DNA from 2 places in the Leptolyngbya sp. NIES-2104 genome. Region 2 is predicted to be linked to the other one. Evidence: predicted binding sites of a transcription regulator. Region 2 holds the regulator's gene; the other holds the start of a gene.

Region 1 (8,619 bases), 1.8 Mb from region 2:
CAGCAATAATGTTACGTGAAGCGAGTTCTTGAATGAACGGAGCAGCGAAGTTGTTCGAGGCAACATCAGAGAAAGTAGATTGAGCCGAAGCAGGTGCGACCATTACCATCGGAGCCGCTGCACCTGCGATCGTACCGAGTGCCAAAGTCAGAGCCAAACCAGATTTTACCGTGCTATACATAGGTAGCTGTTTCCCAAGCGAGAGAGTGTTTCTTTCTGTTAATTAAGTAGATGATTGAGTGGGGTAAAAAGTTCCTACATCTTGCGAGAGAAATCGAGATTTTCCTTCTCTTTCTTTTGGATGAAATGCAGGTTTTTCACTCAGTTATCTACTCTTTATATTCAACAGTGACCGCGCAGTTCCTTAAGAAGTTTCTGAACTTAGGACACTTTCCAAAGTGGTTGGAGAAACCTAAGATTTGAACAGATCAATCCTTCGATTTTTAGGTACGATCGACAACAATTTTTGAGGAAAGAAACGGTGATTGAACTGCCCCGCTATGCGTCAAAATCGGTTCGAGAAGCAGGTAAGCAGTTTTATATGAGTGAGGACGGCGATCGTATTCCCAGTGTGACGACGATTCTCAATGCCACGAAGCCCCGCGAAGACCGAGAACGCTTATTCAACTGGCAACAACGTATCGGAGTCGAACAAGCCGCAGAAATTACTAAAACCGCCAGTCGGCGCGGAACTGGAACCCATCGCTATATTCAGAAATACCTTCAAGGTCAGGAAGTCGAATGTCCAGAGTCGATTCGTCCTTACTGGGAAAGCGTCGAACCTGTCTTAAAAACGATCGAGCAAGTTCGATTAGTCGAAGGCGTGGTGATTCACGATGAACTCGGATATGCCGGAGTCGTGGATTGTGTTGCCAGCTTTGAAGGCGTTCCTTGTATCTGTGAGTGGAAAACAAGCGATCGACCGAAAAAAACAGTCGATCGCTTGTACGATTATCCACTTCAGTTAGTGGCGTATTGTGGAGCAGCGAACCAGCTATATCGAGACTATAACCTGAACCTTTGTCATGCCTTGCTGGTCGTTGCAATTCCGGAAACGCCTGCCGAAATTTTCTGGTTTGAACCAAATGCGATCGATGAATATTGGCAGCAGTGGGAAGCGCGAGTGCAGCAATACTGGCGAAGATTGGGATATTTTCGATAATACTGATGATTTAGGTACTATTGTACTATATCAAGCGATCGCTTATAATAACTGCTAGGTCGATATTTCGTATATTTGAAAGCGTTTAGCTCAGGTGGTGCACTGACTTATGATTGACTGCCTTAACGCCGCAAATTATTTCATTATGAGAGCGTATGAGGATGGTCTTGAAGCTGAGATGACCAACATGAAGGTACAAAAGCTTTTGTACTATTCTCAGAGTCTGCACCTAGCGCTTTATGATGAACCGTTGTTCTCAGAAGAAATTCAAGCATGGCGGTACGGACCTGTTTGTCCTCCTGCATACCGGCTTTACTGCGAGTTCGAGGCAAAGCAACTTCCAATTCCTCGCAAAGAGTCCTTATCGCGGCTTCCATCCGGACAAAAGAAGCTTTTAGAAGAAGTTTGGGGCTATTTTGGAAGTTATCAAGCCTATCGACTGAGCGATATGACTTACGGAGAGTTTCCTTGGAAAAAGGCTCGTAGAGGATTACCTGCCCAAGCAAGCTCTACAGAACCTATTTCATTGGAAGACATGAAAGCACTAGGTCAGCAAAAACTTGATCTGATAGAGCGCGATCATCCCGCTTATCAAGCTGTCCTGTCCGAAGTTTTGAAAGACGCGATCGCTTCGGATTCTCCAAAGCGCATTCAGAAAGGAGAAGTCAGTGACTGGCTCAATTCCCTTCTCGATTGAAGAGTCTGAAAACTTTAAGCGTTCTTTCAAGAAGTTGGCAAAAGTTCACAAGAATACCCTGATTGAGCTTGTTGCAGAGACTTTAGAAAATTTGATTGATGACCAATACCCAAACAATTCTCGCAATGAGCCGCTACCAAGTAAGATTCAGCTACCAGAGGATTGGACGTTTCATAAGCTAGAGCTTCGGATTGCAAAAGGTGCTTCAGGGCAAATCCGGTTGATGTATCTAGTGAATGAATCGACCTATACAATTCGCTTGGTCTGGATCTACAGTCACGAGCAGTTTGCAAAACGTCCTGCTGACACAGACTTAAAAAACACAATTCGTGAAATTCTAGATTTTTAGCGGCTGACTAAAGTTGCTTATTCCCCATCTAGAATCAGTACGGTAATTGTCGTGTTATCTGGATTGATGCTGTTATGCCAAAAGCGATCGTACTTCTTTCTGGTGGTTTGGATTCTGCAACCACAACCGCCCAAGCAATTTCTGATGGATATGAAGTGATCGCACTTTCCTTTCGCTATGGTCAACGGCACGATCGAGAACTCGAAGCCGCTCAAATTTTGGCAAAGCATTTCAATCTCTCGCAGCATTTCGTCATTGATGTGAATTTGGCGCTATGGGGCGGATCGGCGTTGACGGATCAAGCGATCGAGGTTCCGACCGAGGGGATTCAGGCTAATGTGATTCCTATTACTTATGTGCCTGGGCGGAATACTGTGTTTATTGCGATCGCGCTTTCTCTTGCAGAAGCGCGATCGGCAGAAGCCATCTATTTAGGAATCAATGCGGTCGATTATTCGGGCTACCCGGATTGCCGCCCAGAGTATCTTGCTGCGTTCCAAACCTTGGCGCAGTTGTCTTCTAAAGCAGGATTAGAGGGGAAAGCACCAAAGTTAGTCGCGCCGCTGGTGATGGATTCTAAAACTGACATTGTGAAAAGAGCGATCGCGCTCTCAGTGCCGATCGACAAAACTTGGTCATGCTATCAGGGCGGGAAAGAGCCTTGCGGGGTATGTGATTCTTGTCGAATTCGCGATCAAGCTCTGATTGAGGCGGGACATCCAGAACTTGCTACACCCCAAGGACGAGAGTTTTATTAGAAGTGTTCAAAAAACTGTCTGTTCGCCTGATTTGATAAATTTAGAAACAGCTTAAGAGTTGCTTCAACACATTGAACAAAAGCTTAAATCTAAACAAAAAGAGTTCTATATTCATGACTAAATAAAATCGTGGTGAAATCTAAAAGAAATCAGTAGTCATTTGCCTGATTTTGAGTTGAGATTTCGTGCAAAAAGCCGCATTTTTTCCTAAATTACAGTAATTAAGCATTGCTTTTCGACAACTCGATCATTGATTGATTAAGAAGGTATTCAGGTTCACCAATACAAGGCAAATCCTTGTGTCGTGCGACGAATTGCGATCGATTGCTGAAGTACGATCGCGCTATATCGTTCCACTCAGCGCACTATTTCAAAGGAACTTGAAGATTTAACTGAAAAAGTTTACGAGAAGTATTTCTAAAAGCTTAAAAGCTAAGAAATACCGAAGCATAAAAACCAGCAATTAAAGATGAAAACCTAAGCATCAAGAGAATTTCAGCGAATTTGATCATCGAAAATACGAATTGGACAGTCGCTATATTAAGACTCAGATTGGTACTTTCGTCATGGTCTTTCCGCCGTCCACTTACATCCTACTTTTAGCTCCACAAATCGAAGAATTGCAGGGGTTGGAATCCTTACTCCAGCAAATTGCATTCGACGTAGAGATCGTGGATACCGCTGACCAAGCCCTCGATCGCGTCAGCCAGAACCCGCCGTGTCTCGTCATTCTGCAAGAACATCTTCGCTCTGAAGCAACGATTCACAAACTCAGAACGATCGCAAATGCCGATCGCATGACTTTGGTCATTGTCACCGAAACAGATTCTCCAAGCTGGCTACATCAAGACCAGCATCCCGATGTCGATGGCTTTCTAGTCAAGCCGCTGAGTCCAGATGTTCTATTTTCTTTAATTCACTCTGCCTCAGCGCGTCAATACTGCCAGCAAACTTAAAATTTCGTTAAAAACTCCTGACAATTTCCAGCATCTACCAGAAGACAGAGTTTCTTAATTCCTTGTTAAGTGTAATAAGTAGAGCTGATTGTTTCGAGCGCTTAGTTTTGCAGTTTCCAACGCTTAATAATTGATGTTTATCGTTGGGTTAAGGTGGAGAAATGCAGTCGAATGTGCTGTGTTCATTGCAATTTGAGGCTGATTTGCGAACTCGCATCTTATTAACGAAGCTAATCAGCAGTTTGCGTCACATCCACAAATTTGGGCTACCGTTATCAACAGAACGACGAAAATATCTATCACTTTTGGGGGTGGCAGAGAGAAACAAGCGTGGATCACACCAGAATTTTGCGATAGATTTGAATCAGATTGAAGGTCTTGATTGCTCACAATCGTCCCCTGACTAAATCAAATCACTGTACAAACTGGATAGCTGCGCGATCACACAGATAGCGCACATCGGAATGGCAACGTGAATGCTAGTTACAGTAGATTTGCCCTAATTGATTCCATAAAGAAATCAGAAAAAGGGTGCAACTTTTGTGAGAAAGGCTACAATCGGGGAGACATTCCAATCATTTAGAAATAATGATCTCAGAAATTCAGCATCTGCCAACCGTATTTCCCCGGAACGTTGGGGCAGCCGCTAATTTGAAATGATCATTTTCACGATCGCTCTGCTGAATCCAGTGGAGGAGTGCGAGCCTGTCAATGTTCGTAGTCCAATCTCCTGAATCAGCCAGACTGCATCGCAGCGACCAACATCTGTTTTCAGTGCTGGGACATTTTACTTCATTACTTAAGGAGCATGAGGAACGCGGCATGACCCAAGCCAAAGACTTACTTGTTGAAGAATTCGACCCTTCAGAAGCTCTAGAAGTTGAGCTAGAACTCGACGACCTGGACGACTCAGACGATCCAGCGGAGGATGACGAAGAGGGGAAACCCGGTAAGGGGCGTGCAACTCGTCGCCGGACTCAAGCGAAGAAGAAGCACTACACCGAAGACTCGATTCGGTTGTACCTGCAAGAAATTGGTCGAATTCGTCTGCTTCGTGCAGATGAAGAAATCGAACTTGCACGAAAAATTGCAGACTTGCTGGAGCTAGAACGGATTCGGTTCAAGTTAGCGGACAAGCTCGATCGCGAACCTACAGACGCAGATTGGGCAAATGAGGTGAAGATGCCTCTAACGCAGTTCCGTCACCGTTTGCATTTAGGGCGGCGGGCAAAAGACAAAATGGTGCAGTCGAACCTGCGATTGGTGGTGTCGATCGCGAAAAAATACATGAATCGCGGTCTGTCCTTCCAAGATTTGATCCAAGAAGGTAGCTTGGGTCTGATTCGGGCGGCTGAAAAGTTCGACCACGAAAAAGGCTACAAGTTCTCAACTTATGCAACCTGGTGGATTCGTCAGGCGATCACCAGAGCGATCGCGGACCAATCGAGAACGATTCGCCTTCCGGTTCACTTGTATGAAACCATTTCCCGCATCAAGAAGACAACGAAACTGTTGTCTCAAGAAATGGGACGCAAGCCGACTGAAGAAGAGATTGCAACTCGGATGGAAATGACGATCGAGAAGCTTCGTTTTATTGCGAAGTCTGCTCAGTTGCCAATTTCGTTGGAAACGCCGATCGGGAAAGAAGAAGATTCTCGCTTGGGTGACTTTATCGAATCTGATGGTGAAACGCCAGAAGATCAAGTTTCTAAGAATCTTCTGCGGGAAGACCTTGAAGGTGTTTTAGCAACGCTCAGCCCTCGTGAAAAAGATGTGTTGCGGTTGCGCTACGGTTTGGATGATGGTCGGATGAAGACCCTCGAAGAGATCGGACAAATCTTCAATGTGACTCGTGAGCGGATTCGTCAAATCGAGGCGAAGGCACTACGGAAACTGCGCCACCCGAATCGCAATAGTGTTCTGAAAGAATACATTCGTTAGGATTGAATTATTTCTGATTATTTAACCCGATCGCATCATCACGATCGGGTTTTTTGTGGCGCAATCAACGACAATACGTTTCAAATCGATATCCATTTCGTTGTTCCGATCGAACCAATTGGAATTCATCTAGACGATCGCGCCATTCCAGAAAATATACATCGCCGTTGTAATCGCCTTCGACGATCGTTAATTCCATTCGATCGACAAATTCCAACGCCTGACGGTAAATCGAAGCGCCACCCATTACGAACAATTTTTCATCAGAACGATCGAAGGCTTCGGACAGCGATCGCACAAATTCCACATTCGGCAGATTAGACGTGAGTGATTGTGAGGAAACGATAACGTTCGTCCTCTGATTTAGCGGGCGTTTTTGTAAATCAAACTCCCACGTTTTGCGCCCCATAATGACAGTATGATTCAGCGTCAGTTGCCGAAAGCGTTTGAGATCCTCCGGAATTGACCATGGTAATTTGCCTCGATCGCCGATCACACCGTTTGTTTGTGCGATCGCAGCAATTAAGATGATTTCAGACATCGCTCTTCATTGAAATTTGGCAAGTTCAGCAACTCTAGATTCTGCCACCCTCGCAGTTGCAAAATTTCCCTAGATAGAATTGACACAATTCACTACAAAGACGGACATCGTGATACCGTTGATGATTACAATTTGTAAAATCCTATTGATATTGAATTATCCTGAATCGTGCGCTTACTCTCTTCCTGATGGATGGTAAATGGATACTGAGAATTATTTGAACCACCCTACATTTGGGTTACTGTTTCGGGTGTGTTTGGTTGAAGAAAATCGAGAATTATTCAGTACACTCTACGCGCAACGGTTATTTTTTGTCGTATTTCAGGGCGCTGACGGTTTGGAATTTGAACCGATCGGGCGAACTGATGCCAAGGTTCTAGTCGAAAATCGGATGAGAATGTTGCGTCGATCGGGAATGTACAAGGAGTACGATCAACTTCAGAAAGTCCACCAAAACACATTCCAATGATCGTCACGCTTCAAGACCATATTGCTCAGTTCTGCGCCAAGATTCCCTCGACTGTCCGAATTATTGCGGTGACAAAAACGGTTTCAGTCGAAGCGATGAGAGCGGCTTATGCGGCTGGGATTCGCGATTTTGGTGAGAATCGCATTCAGGAAGCAGAAACAAAACGGGCAGAATTGCAGGATTTAACCGATGTGACGTGGCATTTCATCGGGCATTTGCAGAGTAATAAAGCGCAAAGAGCGATCGAGCTTTTTGATTGGATTCAGTCAGTCGATAGTTTGAAGCTGGCGCAACGACTCGATCGATTGGCAGGCGAAAGAAGTCGCAAACCGCAAATTTGTCTGCAAGTCAAGCTCCGAACTGATCCAAATAAGGCAGGATTCTCAGTCTCAGAACTTTGGGAGGCAATCCCGCAGCTTGAACGTTTGAACAATTTGCAGATTCGTGGATTGATGGTTATTCCACCGATCGATCTTGAATCTGCGGAAACGTTAGAACTCTTCCAGCAGGCAAAAGAATTAGGCGAAAAGATTCGATCGCAGAGCTGTCTTCTGGTGGATCAGATGTCGATGGGAATGTCCGATGATTACGCGATCGCGATTCAAGCAGGCGCAACGATGATTCGACCGGGGCGCGTTCTCTTTGGTGCAAGATCTTAAAAATTGCGGCAGGTTTAGAAAATAGTGGTAGTGTAGATACTCCAGTGCGAAACGCGGTCGATTTTTAGTCGCGTCTTTGTCTCTTTGGCTTGTAAAAATCGTTACTTAAGTATCGCGCTGAATGCTGAAACTTAAGACGAGAGAGATTACTTTTATCCCCGGTCGTCCCCGCATTCTATCGCAAGAAATGTACGCCGGAATTCTATTAAATTGCGATTGTTTCTTCACTGCCAAAATTGCCTGTGACTCGGAAAATTATCGAGCGATCGCAACATTTTCCAGCGGCTAGAACTCGCTTCCTTACCGAATTGCAACAAAATTAAAAGAAATTTGCAAAAAATTGATCCAACTTTCAAAACTACCGATACAATGCACGCGGAGACTAAAAACCTTCAAAAAATGTATTCAAGTTCGATCGCTGGATGTATACTGATTCTTCAATTCGTTATTTGTGCGGCAGTATTAAGAACTTTCTAAGCTGTCAAACCACAGAATGGAATTTGCCGACACCCGGCAAAGCAGCTTAGCATTAAGCGCCAGTGATCAAACCTATCAGCGGTGGCTCTGCTACTCTCAATGATTTGACCGTGACTTTCCAGCAAAATTGAGCTTATTCGGATGGAGCGTGAACAGTGAGTATCTTTAGTAAATTACGGGATTTCGTCGGATTGAATGAACCCGTCGAATACGAATACGAATACGACGAAATGGATGGGCAAGAGTATCAAGCACTCTATCAACAAGAAGAGGCGGCTCCTGCGGCTCCAGTAGCTGTGAATGAAGAAGAAAACCGGGCGCGTCGCACAAATCGTTTTCGCGATCGGGCGGTCGGAATTGGAACTGAAACAACTGGTGTAGGAGCAGGTATGAATAACGTGATTGGAATGCCGGGTGCAGCAAACGGAATTTCGGAAGTCGTGGTCGTCGAACCTCGCACGTTTGAAGAAATGCCCCAGGTGATTCAAGCGTTACGTGAGCGTAAATCGGTGGTGTTGAATCTGACGATCATGGACCCGGATCAAGCACAACGCGCTGTGGATTTCGTCGCGGGTGGAACCTATGCGATCGATGGTCATCAAGAGCGCAT
Region 2 (8,619 bases):
TGTAACTTTCGTGGATAGAGCCAGAGTGAAATCTTCTGTGCTAACTCGCCGTAAATCATGAATGGGCAAATCGAACACCAAAGCCGCCCGACAAAGGGGAATGAGATCAAAATCAGCATCCACCACCAAGCCCAAAATAGATTTAGTGCAACGTTACGATCGCGAGTTTGAGGTGCAACCATTAACACTGTTACAACGACTGCAAACACGCCTAACGTGAAACCATAGTTAATCCGATCCGTCCACCAAGGGCTTCTGAGAAACTGTCGTAACTTCGGATAAGCATTGAGCAAATTCACCCGGAATCGACGATTTTTATCGCCTGTTGACCAAAATACTTCTTCGGTCAGTTCCGAGCATTCTGCTTGTCGAATCGCTCGATCGAGTAAATTTTCAAGTTCAACATGATTTCCTGGAAAGTCATAGCCTTGAAGTCGTCGCATTGCTTCAGGGGTAATTTTCGGTTTTGCAATGCCTCGCGATCGAGCAATCAAACTGAGATAGTATTCTGCCTGCATTGCAATATCTGACTTTCTCACGCGCAAAGGTGGCACTTTGATCACATGATCCACGAGCTTGCATTTCTCTAATCGCGGCAGAATCTTCTCAGAAGTCATCAGAATTCGAGCTTGATACGATCGAGCTTCTGGCTGTGGTTCTCCTTCACGAGCGATCGGGGTAAATTTTCCCGTGGTTAAAAGCTGAACTAACTTTTCTTCAAACTCTGGTGAAATGTCTTCGAGATTGTTCAGCATCAATGTGCCTCGACCTACCCAATCGAGCAATCCAGGCTTATCAGAACGTCCAAATAGCTCCACAGGTTGTAAGGTGTTGCAATTCACTTTGATCAATGGCTCTTTGCGATCGCGTGATCCAAAGTGAATCAATGCTCCGGTGTTATCTTTTTCTAGTCCGGGTTCTCCAAAAATCAGCACAGAACCGCGATCGCTCGATGCCTTTTTAATGTCTTGGCGCAATCGAACCGCATAACGGCTGGTTCCAACAATGCCGCGCTTCACTTTTGGCACGAGATACGATCGCAGTGCAATCTGTCTTTCTCGCTCATACGCGAGTTCAGAAGCCACTTGCTCTAATTGGGCGGCAAGCTGTTGAGACACGCTCTGAGCAATTTCTGGGAACTGTTGCGCGATCGCTAAAAATTCAGTCCTTGGAATCGTCCAAATCACACAATCATTCAGTGTATTCGTCGTTTCTTCTGCCACCCGGTCTAGCAAAAGTTCTTTGAGATAAACGATCGCACCCGGAATTAAGCTCGTCACGTTTGCGATCGTGGTTTTACTGGTGCGATAGCTCTCTAAATGACCCTCATGCAGAATGTAGAGCGCTTCAGGCTGGGTGTCTTCGAGTCCGATGCGCCGATTGGCTTGAGTTGATTGTTCTTGAATCTGTTGCGCGATCGCGGTTAATGCGATCGGTGACAAGCCTGAAAATGCTGTCTGTTGCCGCAACCATTCCACCCGCTCTAAAACGTTCATGGTTCGCCTCTGAATGCGCGAACTCTATCCTAGAACTAACACCGCTCTAGATAGGACAGATTGATCGATAAACTTAACTCACCAAGCGTTCTAGATATCGCTCAATTAACAAAATCGCCACAATATCATCGATCGGTCTGGGGGGCGATCGCATTCCTTCAGGAATCAAACGGCTGAACCCCTTTGGAGGATACATTTGCCAAAAACGATCGCGTGCCTCTAATGAACTATTGCGCTCATCGACCGTTACCACACGCAAATCGGTTAATTCCTCAGCTAGTCGCCGTTTCCATTCTTTTGAAGAAGTCTGATCGCCCATCACTAATAGCGAAACTGGAAAGCGATCGCGCAAGGATTCGATCGTCGGAATCGCTCCCTCTGCACTGATCACTTCATGGTAGTAAAGTCTTCGATCGACCCCCATCACCGCTAAACCGCACTTTTGCCGCCCTGGATCAAATCCCAAAATCACTGGCTGTTCCGCCATGATGCGCCTCTACTCTCAAAAAAGTTCGTTAACTGGATGCTCTTAAAATCACTTGCCCGTTCTGCACCGCCACTAATTCTATTTTTAGAGGTCCTGCTGTGTAAGTCACTTGTGATGCGACCGCCCTAATCTCGATCGCAGTCGGATAACGTCGCAACTGTTCAATAAAAGGTCCAAGCGTTAACAGCTTCTCGATTTCGATGTTGTCGTTTAAAACCCCAGCGACACGAGCGCGGGAATTAGAAGCCGCGAACAAGTCCTGAATCGATTTCTGAAAGTCCTGAGACGAGAGTTTCGACGGATCAATCGTTTGCGATGCGATCGTATCTCCTTCGAGAAATACCACCCGATTCGGAACCGCATTGACATAAACAAACACCGCGCTATTTTCGCCCTTCACATAGTTGGCGCGGGCTTGCACACGAACCAGATAATCCTGACCGTCACTAATCTGCCGAATCAAGCCTTCCACTTCTGCGATCGGAATTTGGACAACTTGATCATTTCGCCCCGGTTGTAGCGATTGAATTGCCGCCCGATTCGCATACTGTAACAGTTGATCAACCGCTGCTCTTGCGCCTCCGGGTTCGACCACACGCACAACCGCAGAAGATAAGACTTGTGTGCGATAGATCGCTAAATCACCGCTCCGAACCAGTTGCACATCTCGCCCGAATTGCTGGAGCGCCTCAGTCAGCGCGGCACGTTGTGATTCCAATCGTTTCAGATTTTCTCCACGTTCTGCAATCACGCGATCGCGTTCACTAATTTCGCGATCGCGCTGTTCGATCACTCGTGTCCGCTCTGCAATTTCTTCATCTCGCGCTGCAATCTGGGTCTTCACCTGATCGCGCTGTTCAATCAATTTGTCTTGTTCGGATTGCAGTTGAGCGATTTCAGTCCGCAGCTTCTCAGCTTGACCCGAAACCGTCTCTAATTGACGACGAGTTGCATCGCGCTGAGCTTCCGTCGTTCGCAGTTGAGCATTGGTTTCCCGTTGCCGATCAATCGAGGTCTGCAAATTGGCATTAATTCGTTTGAGCTGTTCTTCGACTTGAGCACGTTCCGATCGCGCTTCTGTCAGTTGCTTCTCGACCTGAGCTTTCTGGGCATCAGTCGCTTTCAAATCAGCCGACACTTTTTCTAAATCGCGTCCTCGATCGCGCAATTCCGACTGAATCCGTCCGAAGTTCAGCAGCATTTCCCGGAAGGTCTTACTCGCCAGCAGCAACACGCCCAGCGTCGAAGCAGAAATTAGCGTTCCGGTTAAGATCGTGACGACGACAGCGGTTTGCTTAGGGCGGAGATTGAACAAACTGAGGCGGGCTTTTCCCACACGGGTTCCTAAACGATCGCCAATTGTCGCGATCGCTCCCCCCAACACCAGCACCACCAGAATTAAAATCAGCCCGACATCGGACATACTACTCCCAAGTCATCCCCCACCCAAAACGGTCTGAGGCAATTCTAGACCCGCCTTTCATTATGCCTGTTCCCTCTAAACTTCGGGCGCGTCCTTCAGGAAAGAATTTTAAGCGAATTAGGTGAATTGTTGACTCAGCGTTACAGGATTGTGAACGGTGATCTTTTTCTTGTGAATCGAAATCATTTTGTCTTGCCGCAAATCACCCAATAATCGAGTAACCGTTACACGAGTTGATCCGATCGCTTCTGCGATCGCTTGATGCGACAGTTTCAAATCGATCATGATTCCTTCTTGCGTCGGCACACCAAAATCACGACACAGAATCAAAAGAAAACTCACCAGGCGTGATCCCATGTCTCGGTGTGCCAAGGTTTCAATCATCATCTCGGTCTGAAGAATCCGCGATGATAAGCCTTTGAGCATTAACATCGAAAGTTCTGGGTTTTCTTTCAGAGCTTTTTCGACTTGTTCGATCGGCACTGAAAGCAATTCAACCGGGGTAAATGCGACCGCGTGATAAAAGCGATCGGCACGCTGTCCGGTAATCAGCGATAACACCCCGAACACGCTATTTTCTCTTAACAGCGCTACTGTAATTTCTTCGCCTGCTTCGTAGACCCGTGAGAGTTTGACCGCACCCTTAACGAGAAAATAGACTCGTTCCGCTGGATCACCCGGAAAAAAGATTGTCTTACCGCGTTCAAACGTCTCAATAACAGGAGGATACGCACCTCCCCCGATCTGACGAAACATTGTTGCGAGCGGTCTATCCTTGGTCACTACCATTTCTTTCCTTATCGTATCGAGTGAAACTGGAGCAGTTTACCGAGTCAGTAACGCGATGTGCACTTTGTGAACAATCGATGACTTTAGACCACTAAAACTGAGTCCTCAAATGGTTTTTGTACACTGCGCTACATTTTTGCTCTGATTTTGAAAATCTCCGTAAATTTTCTGAGTTCAGGTGCGCTATTTTCAGTAATATTGAGGTCTTCTTTTTGAGAACTGCAATAATTTCCACACATCATACCGTGAAAGCCACCAGGATGTAGACGCAACCCTTAAGGAATTGTTAATTCTCCTAAGTAAGAAAGTCAGCATTTTCAACCATGCCCAGATTTGAAGACCAGCTAGAAAAAATAGAAGTGATCGACCGCGCCACTTGGCGAAATTGGCTGCAACAAAATCATGAAACTGCGATCGGAATTTGGCTAATTTACTACAAAGTGAAAAGCAGTAAGCCGAGCGTCCGATATCCTGAAGCTGTAAAGGAAGCGCTTTGTTTTGGCTGGATCGACAGTAAGGCGAAATCGCTCGATGACGATCGCTATATGCAGATTTTTACACCTCGAAAACCCAAAAGTGTTTGGTCAAAATTGAACAAGCAATACATCGACGAATTAATCGAACAGGGCTTAATGACCGAAGCGGGGAGTAAAAAAATTGAAGCGGCAAAACTCGATGGATCTTGGACTTCTTTAGATGCGATCGAGGCGCTAATCTTACCGCCAGATTTGATCGAAGCGTTGGGAAAAAATGCGATCGTACAACAAAATTTCGAGGCGTTCAGCAACTCGACAAAGAAAGTGATTCTCTATTGGATCGAGAGCGCGAAACGATCTGAGACACGACAGAACCGAATCGAAAAGACGATCATCGCTGTTGCTCAGAATCGATCGCCCCTCGATCGAACTCCTTAAGAGGACGTTTGAAAAGTTCTTGTTTGTCGCAACGTCCCGCCCTGAAATAGAATTTCGGGCTAATCGGCGAAAGTTCTTTGAAAAGGACTAAGAGACTGAAACTGGCTCCCAGTCTACTTCAGTAGACTTTCGTCGGTTAGCCCGAAATTCATTTCAGGGCGGGAGGCAAACGAGAGCGAAAAGACTTTTTATACTTTTCAAACACCCTCTAAAGCCGCTGTAACAAGCTCATGCCATGCGTATCGGTTCCACAAGAACTGAGCAATCCAAGCTCTGTCTTTAACTCTGTCACCCGCGTCGTTTCTTTCGGGCTGGGCATCCAGGGCTTCGGATTGTTGTAGGCGTAAAACGTTTCCACCCCATCAATTCCGACCATCGCAGCGGCTGGAATCAACTCATTCGCCGATCGACGATATCGAGCCGGATGCGCCAACACCGCAAGCCCGCCTGCTTGATGAATTGCTCGAATCACTCGCGCTGCCTGAGCACGATCGCCTTGAGGAGCCGACCCTTGAAGATAAGACGCGATCGCACAATGATCTGGGTCAAACGCAAATCCTAGAATGTGCACCTCAGTTTCGAGCAGTCGAGATGTAATTTCAGTGCCCGTCCAGAGATGCGGTAAATCTGTCCCGGATTGCGCCTGCATGTAGCTCTGTGCGGTACGGTATCCGCTGATCTGATGGTGATCCGTGATTGCGAATCCTTTGAGCGATAAATCGATCGCTTGTTGCGCTAACGCTTCGGGGTGTAGCTGCCCGTCCGAGTGCGTTGTGTGCATATGGAAATTGTAGGTGAGCGGGCAACTTTCAGCCGTCAGTGAAGCGAAAACCTGTCGTAGCGCTACCGCATCCTGCGCGGCGGGTAAGGTTTCAGTCGAACTCGAAGCAAGATCAGCAGTCATAAAGCGCCTCAAACGTTACTGCCATGTCACGGGACTATATCTAATGTAATGTACTGCTTAAAAAATCGTTTCAGTATTCAACACTCAGGGTATTGAGTATACCTGATGTCATTCATCAGTCACATTGGCAAAACTGGCACAAGTGGCATTTATGCGACACCGCATTCGATGATAGGGTATATAACCAATCCCCCCTAGATGCATTTTTAAATGAGTTCCCGCCTGTGGTAGTGTTCCTGTGACTTAGCCGTAATTCGGCGCGGCGCATTCTTGCAGCACTCTGCGGGACGAATTGATGTCGCCCTCTCTCAATCGTCCTCACAGCGGCATATCGGCTGATTTTGGTTGAGTTCCTGAGACTATGATTTCTAGTACGAATAATGGCGGGTTCGCCCAGCAGGTGGAAGCAATTCGGCAACGTCTTGCCTCAATTCGCGATCGTCTCTTGGCACAGTCTAGCGTGAGTTCCCCAATCCAGACTGAGATTCAGCAAGAGCTACAGTCTGCGATCGATGTCTTGCAGACGGCACGATCGATGATTCAACAGGCGGAATCGAGTTCGACGATCGAGCAATTACGAGCTTCGGTGCGTGAGAAGGAAACTCTACTGCGTGAGATTCATCACCGAATTAAGAACAATTTGCAGATTGTGACGAGCTTGCTCGATTTGCAGGTGATGAGAACGCAAGATACGGATGTTCAGGCGCTGTTACGGAGTAATCAGAGCCGAATTAGTTCGATCGCGCTAGTGCACGATCGACTCTCACAATCGAGCAGTACTCATTCAATTCGATTGGGTGAATATGTGCAGAGTTTGGTGCCCATGTTGATTCAAACTTACGCGATCGAGCCGAATCAAATCACGCTCAGAACGGCGATCAGCGGCGAGATTGAACTCGCTTCAAATCGAGTTGTTCCGGTCGGACTAATTTTGAATGAACTGATCTCGAATGCGTTGCGACACGGACTGGCAAACCGAGGCGGCGAAGTTTCAATCCTGCTGCGCGTTGAGAATTCGCAAATTACGCTCACGGTCAGCGATACGGGCGATCGATTTCCAGCGAATTTTGATCTAAACGCGCCTCAAACGTTAGGATTTCAGATCATCAATTCGCTGGTGCAGCAATTGAATGCCAGTTTAGGAGTCGATCGAACTCCCAGAACTGCAATTACGATCCGGTTTGACGCTGCTGATCCGGAGTAGTCAGTCCATGTTCGAGCGCGAATCGAACGAGTTCCGTACGGCTATTGGTTCCGGTTTTGCTGAACAGGCGGCTGACGTATTTCTCGACGTTGCGAACACTGGTATCGAGACGACGGGCGATTTCTTTGTTCATCAAGCCATCAACGACGAGATCTAAAACGCTCTGTTCTCTCGGCGTGAAATCGAGTTTCATCGGAGCCGGAGTTTGGACGATCGCGCCTCGTCCCTTCAATTCGGCTTGAATTGCAGCAATTTGGCGAGACAGATCAGCCAGGTTCACATTTTCATCGCTGCTAGTGGACTTGAGATCGGCACGTTGTTTGAGCAGGCGAGTGACGATCGCAACGAGTTCATCCGGATCAAACGGTTTCGGTAAGTAAGCATCACAGCCCGCATCGTAGCCTTGAATGCGATCGCTTTTCATGCCACGAGCGGTCAAGAAAATCACAGGTAACGTTTTGAAGCGGGCATCGTCTCGAAGCTGCTTGAGAAATTCATAGCCGCTCACCTGGGGCATCATCACATCGGTGATCACCAAATCCGGCTGGACTCGCTGTAAGGCTTCCCAACCTTCGCGCCCATTGGTGGCAGTGTGAACGGTGTAACCGCTGTCTTCGAGATAGGCTTGTACCGCTTCCCGGAGTCCAGGTTCGTCATCGACTAATAAGAGTTGCTCCGGCATAATTCGATCCTAGTAACGCATTTATTCAAATTTAGCGAATTTTGTGCGGTTAGGATTGGGATGCAGGAATTGGAAGAGATTCGATCGTGCGAGCTTCGTCGGAAAGTTTTGCCTGTCGTTGTCCTTCGGTACGCGCTTGGAGACAGAGTAGTCCGATCGGTGTGTTGATTAGGTCAACAAGATTCGCTTTGCCTGCGAGGAGTTTGAGAGAAGCGATCGGTAATTCTTTTAGCATCCAGCGCATCAGGCGATATCGATACTCAGAAAAATTCGGTTCTCGCATCAAATCGACACCGTGAAGTTCGTGCAAATAGCGGTTTGAGCGTCCATATCTGCGCCACTGGCTTTGGAGTTCCGCTAACGTGGTTCGATGACGGTGACGCACGATCGCGCTTTCGGCAAATTGTAATTTCCAAGCTGTTTCACGCAGGATTCGCCAGCAAATATCCGCATCGCCGCCTGTGGTGAGATAAGGACGAAATAAGCCGATTTGTTTGAATGCTTCTAATCGGATGGCAAGATTTGCAGTTTGACCGTAGGCGCAGAAGGGATGATTTAGGGTGTGTTTTTGAGAAAGGGTTTCTTGTCGATCGGCATATTGTTCTAAAACAGTATTTCCAGGAAGCGCTTTGATTTCTCCTGCCACTAAGCCGACAGCCGGATCGCTAAACGGCTGAATCAAATCAGTGAGCCAGTTCGCTTCAGGGCGACAATCGGCAT

The links. The regulator NtcA, encoded in region 2, controls nitrogen genes in cyanobacteria. The targets are predictions, from matches to a motif close to TTTGTANNNNNNNNTACAAA.
Region 1: rpoD (RNA polymerase sigma factor RpoD) is a predicted target of NtcA. The motif match lies at 4,462-4,481, and genes of this name have one in related genera.

Annotation. Positions count from the first base shown of each region.
Region 1 covers NZ_BBWW01000001.1:445,668-454,286, reverse strand. Annotated here, with positions in the region: gene NIES2104_RS02225 (S-layer homology domain-containing protein) at 1-181, opposite strand, end outside; gene NIES2104_RS02215 (PD-(D/E)XK nuclease family protein) at 482-1,162, shown strand; gene NIES2104_RS02210 (Panacea domain-containing protein) at 1,272-1,859, shown strand; gene NIES2104_RS02205 (hypothetical protein) at 1,831-2,208, shown strand; gene queC (7-cyano-7-deazaguanine synthase QueC) at 2,283-2,966, shown strand; gene NIES2104_RS02195 (two-component system response regulator) at 3,533-3,922, shown strand; gene rpoD (RNA polymerase sigma factor RpoD) at 4,745-5,863, shown strand; gene NIES2104_RS02185 (dihydrofolate reductase) at 5,928-6,404, opposite strand; gene pipX (transcriptional coactivator PipX) at 6,604-6,873, shown strand; gene NIES2104_RS02175 (YggS family pyridoxal phosphate-dependent enzyme) at 6,870-7,532, shown strand; gene NIES2104_RS02170 (cell division protein SepF) at 8,165-8,619, shown strand, end outside.
Region 2 covers NZ_BBWW01000001.1:2,287,819-2,296,437, forward strand. Annotated here, with positions in the region: gene NIES2104_RS10540 (sigma 54-interacting transcriptional regulator) at 1-1,496, opposite strand, end outside; gene NIES2104_RS10545 (pre-16S rRNA-processing nuclease YqgF) at 1,570-1,983, opposite strand; gene NIES2104_RS10550 (DUF3084 domain-containing protein) at 2,012-3,406, opposite strand; gene ntcA (global nitrogen regulator NtcA) at 3,524-4,195, opposite strand; gene NIES2104_RS10560 (YdeI family protein) at 4,519-5,109, shown strand; gene NIES2104_RS10565 (PHP domain-containing protein) at 5,318-6,013, opposite strand; gene NIES2104_RS10570 (sensor histidine kinase) at 6,375-7,217, shown strand; gene NIES2104_RS10575 (response regulator transcription factor) at 7,183-7,899, opposite strand; gene NIES2104_RS10580 (glycosyltransferase family 2 protein) at 7,949-8,619, opposite strand, start outside.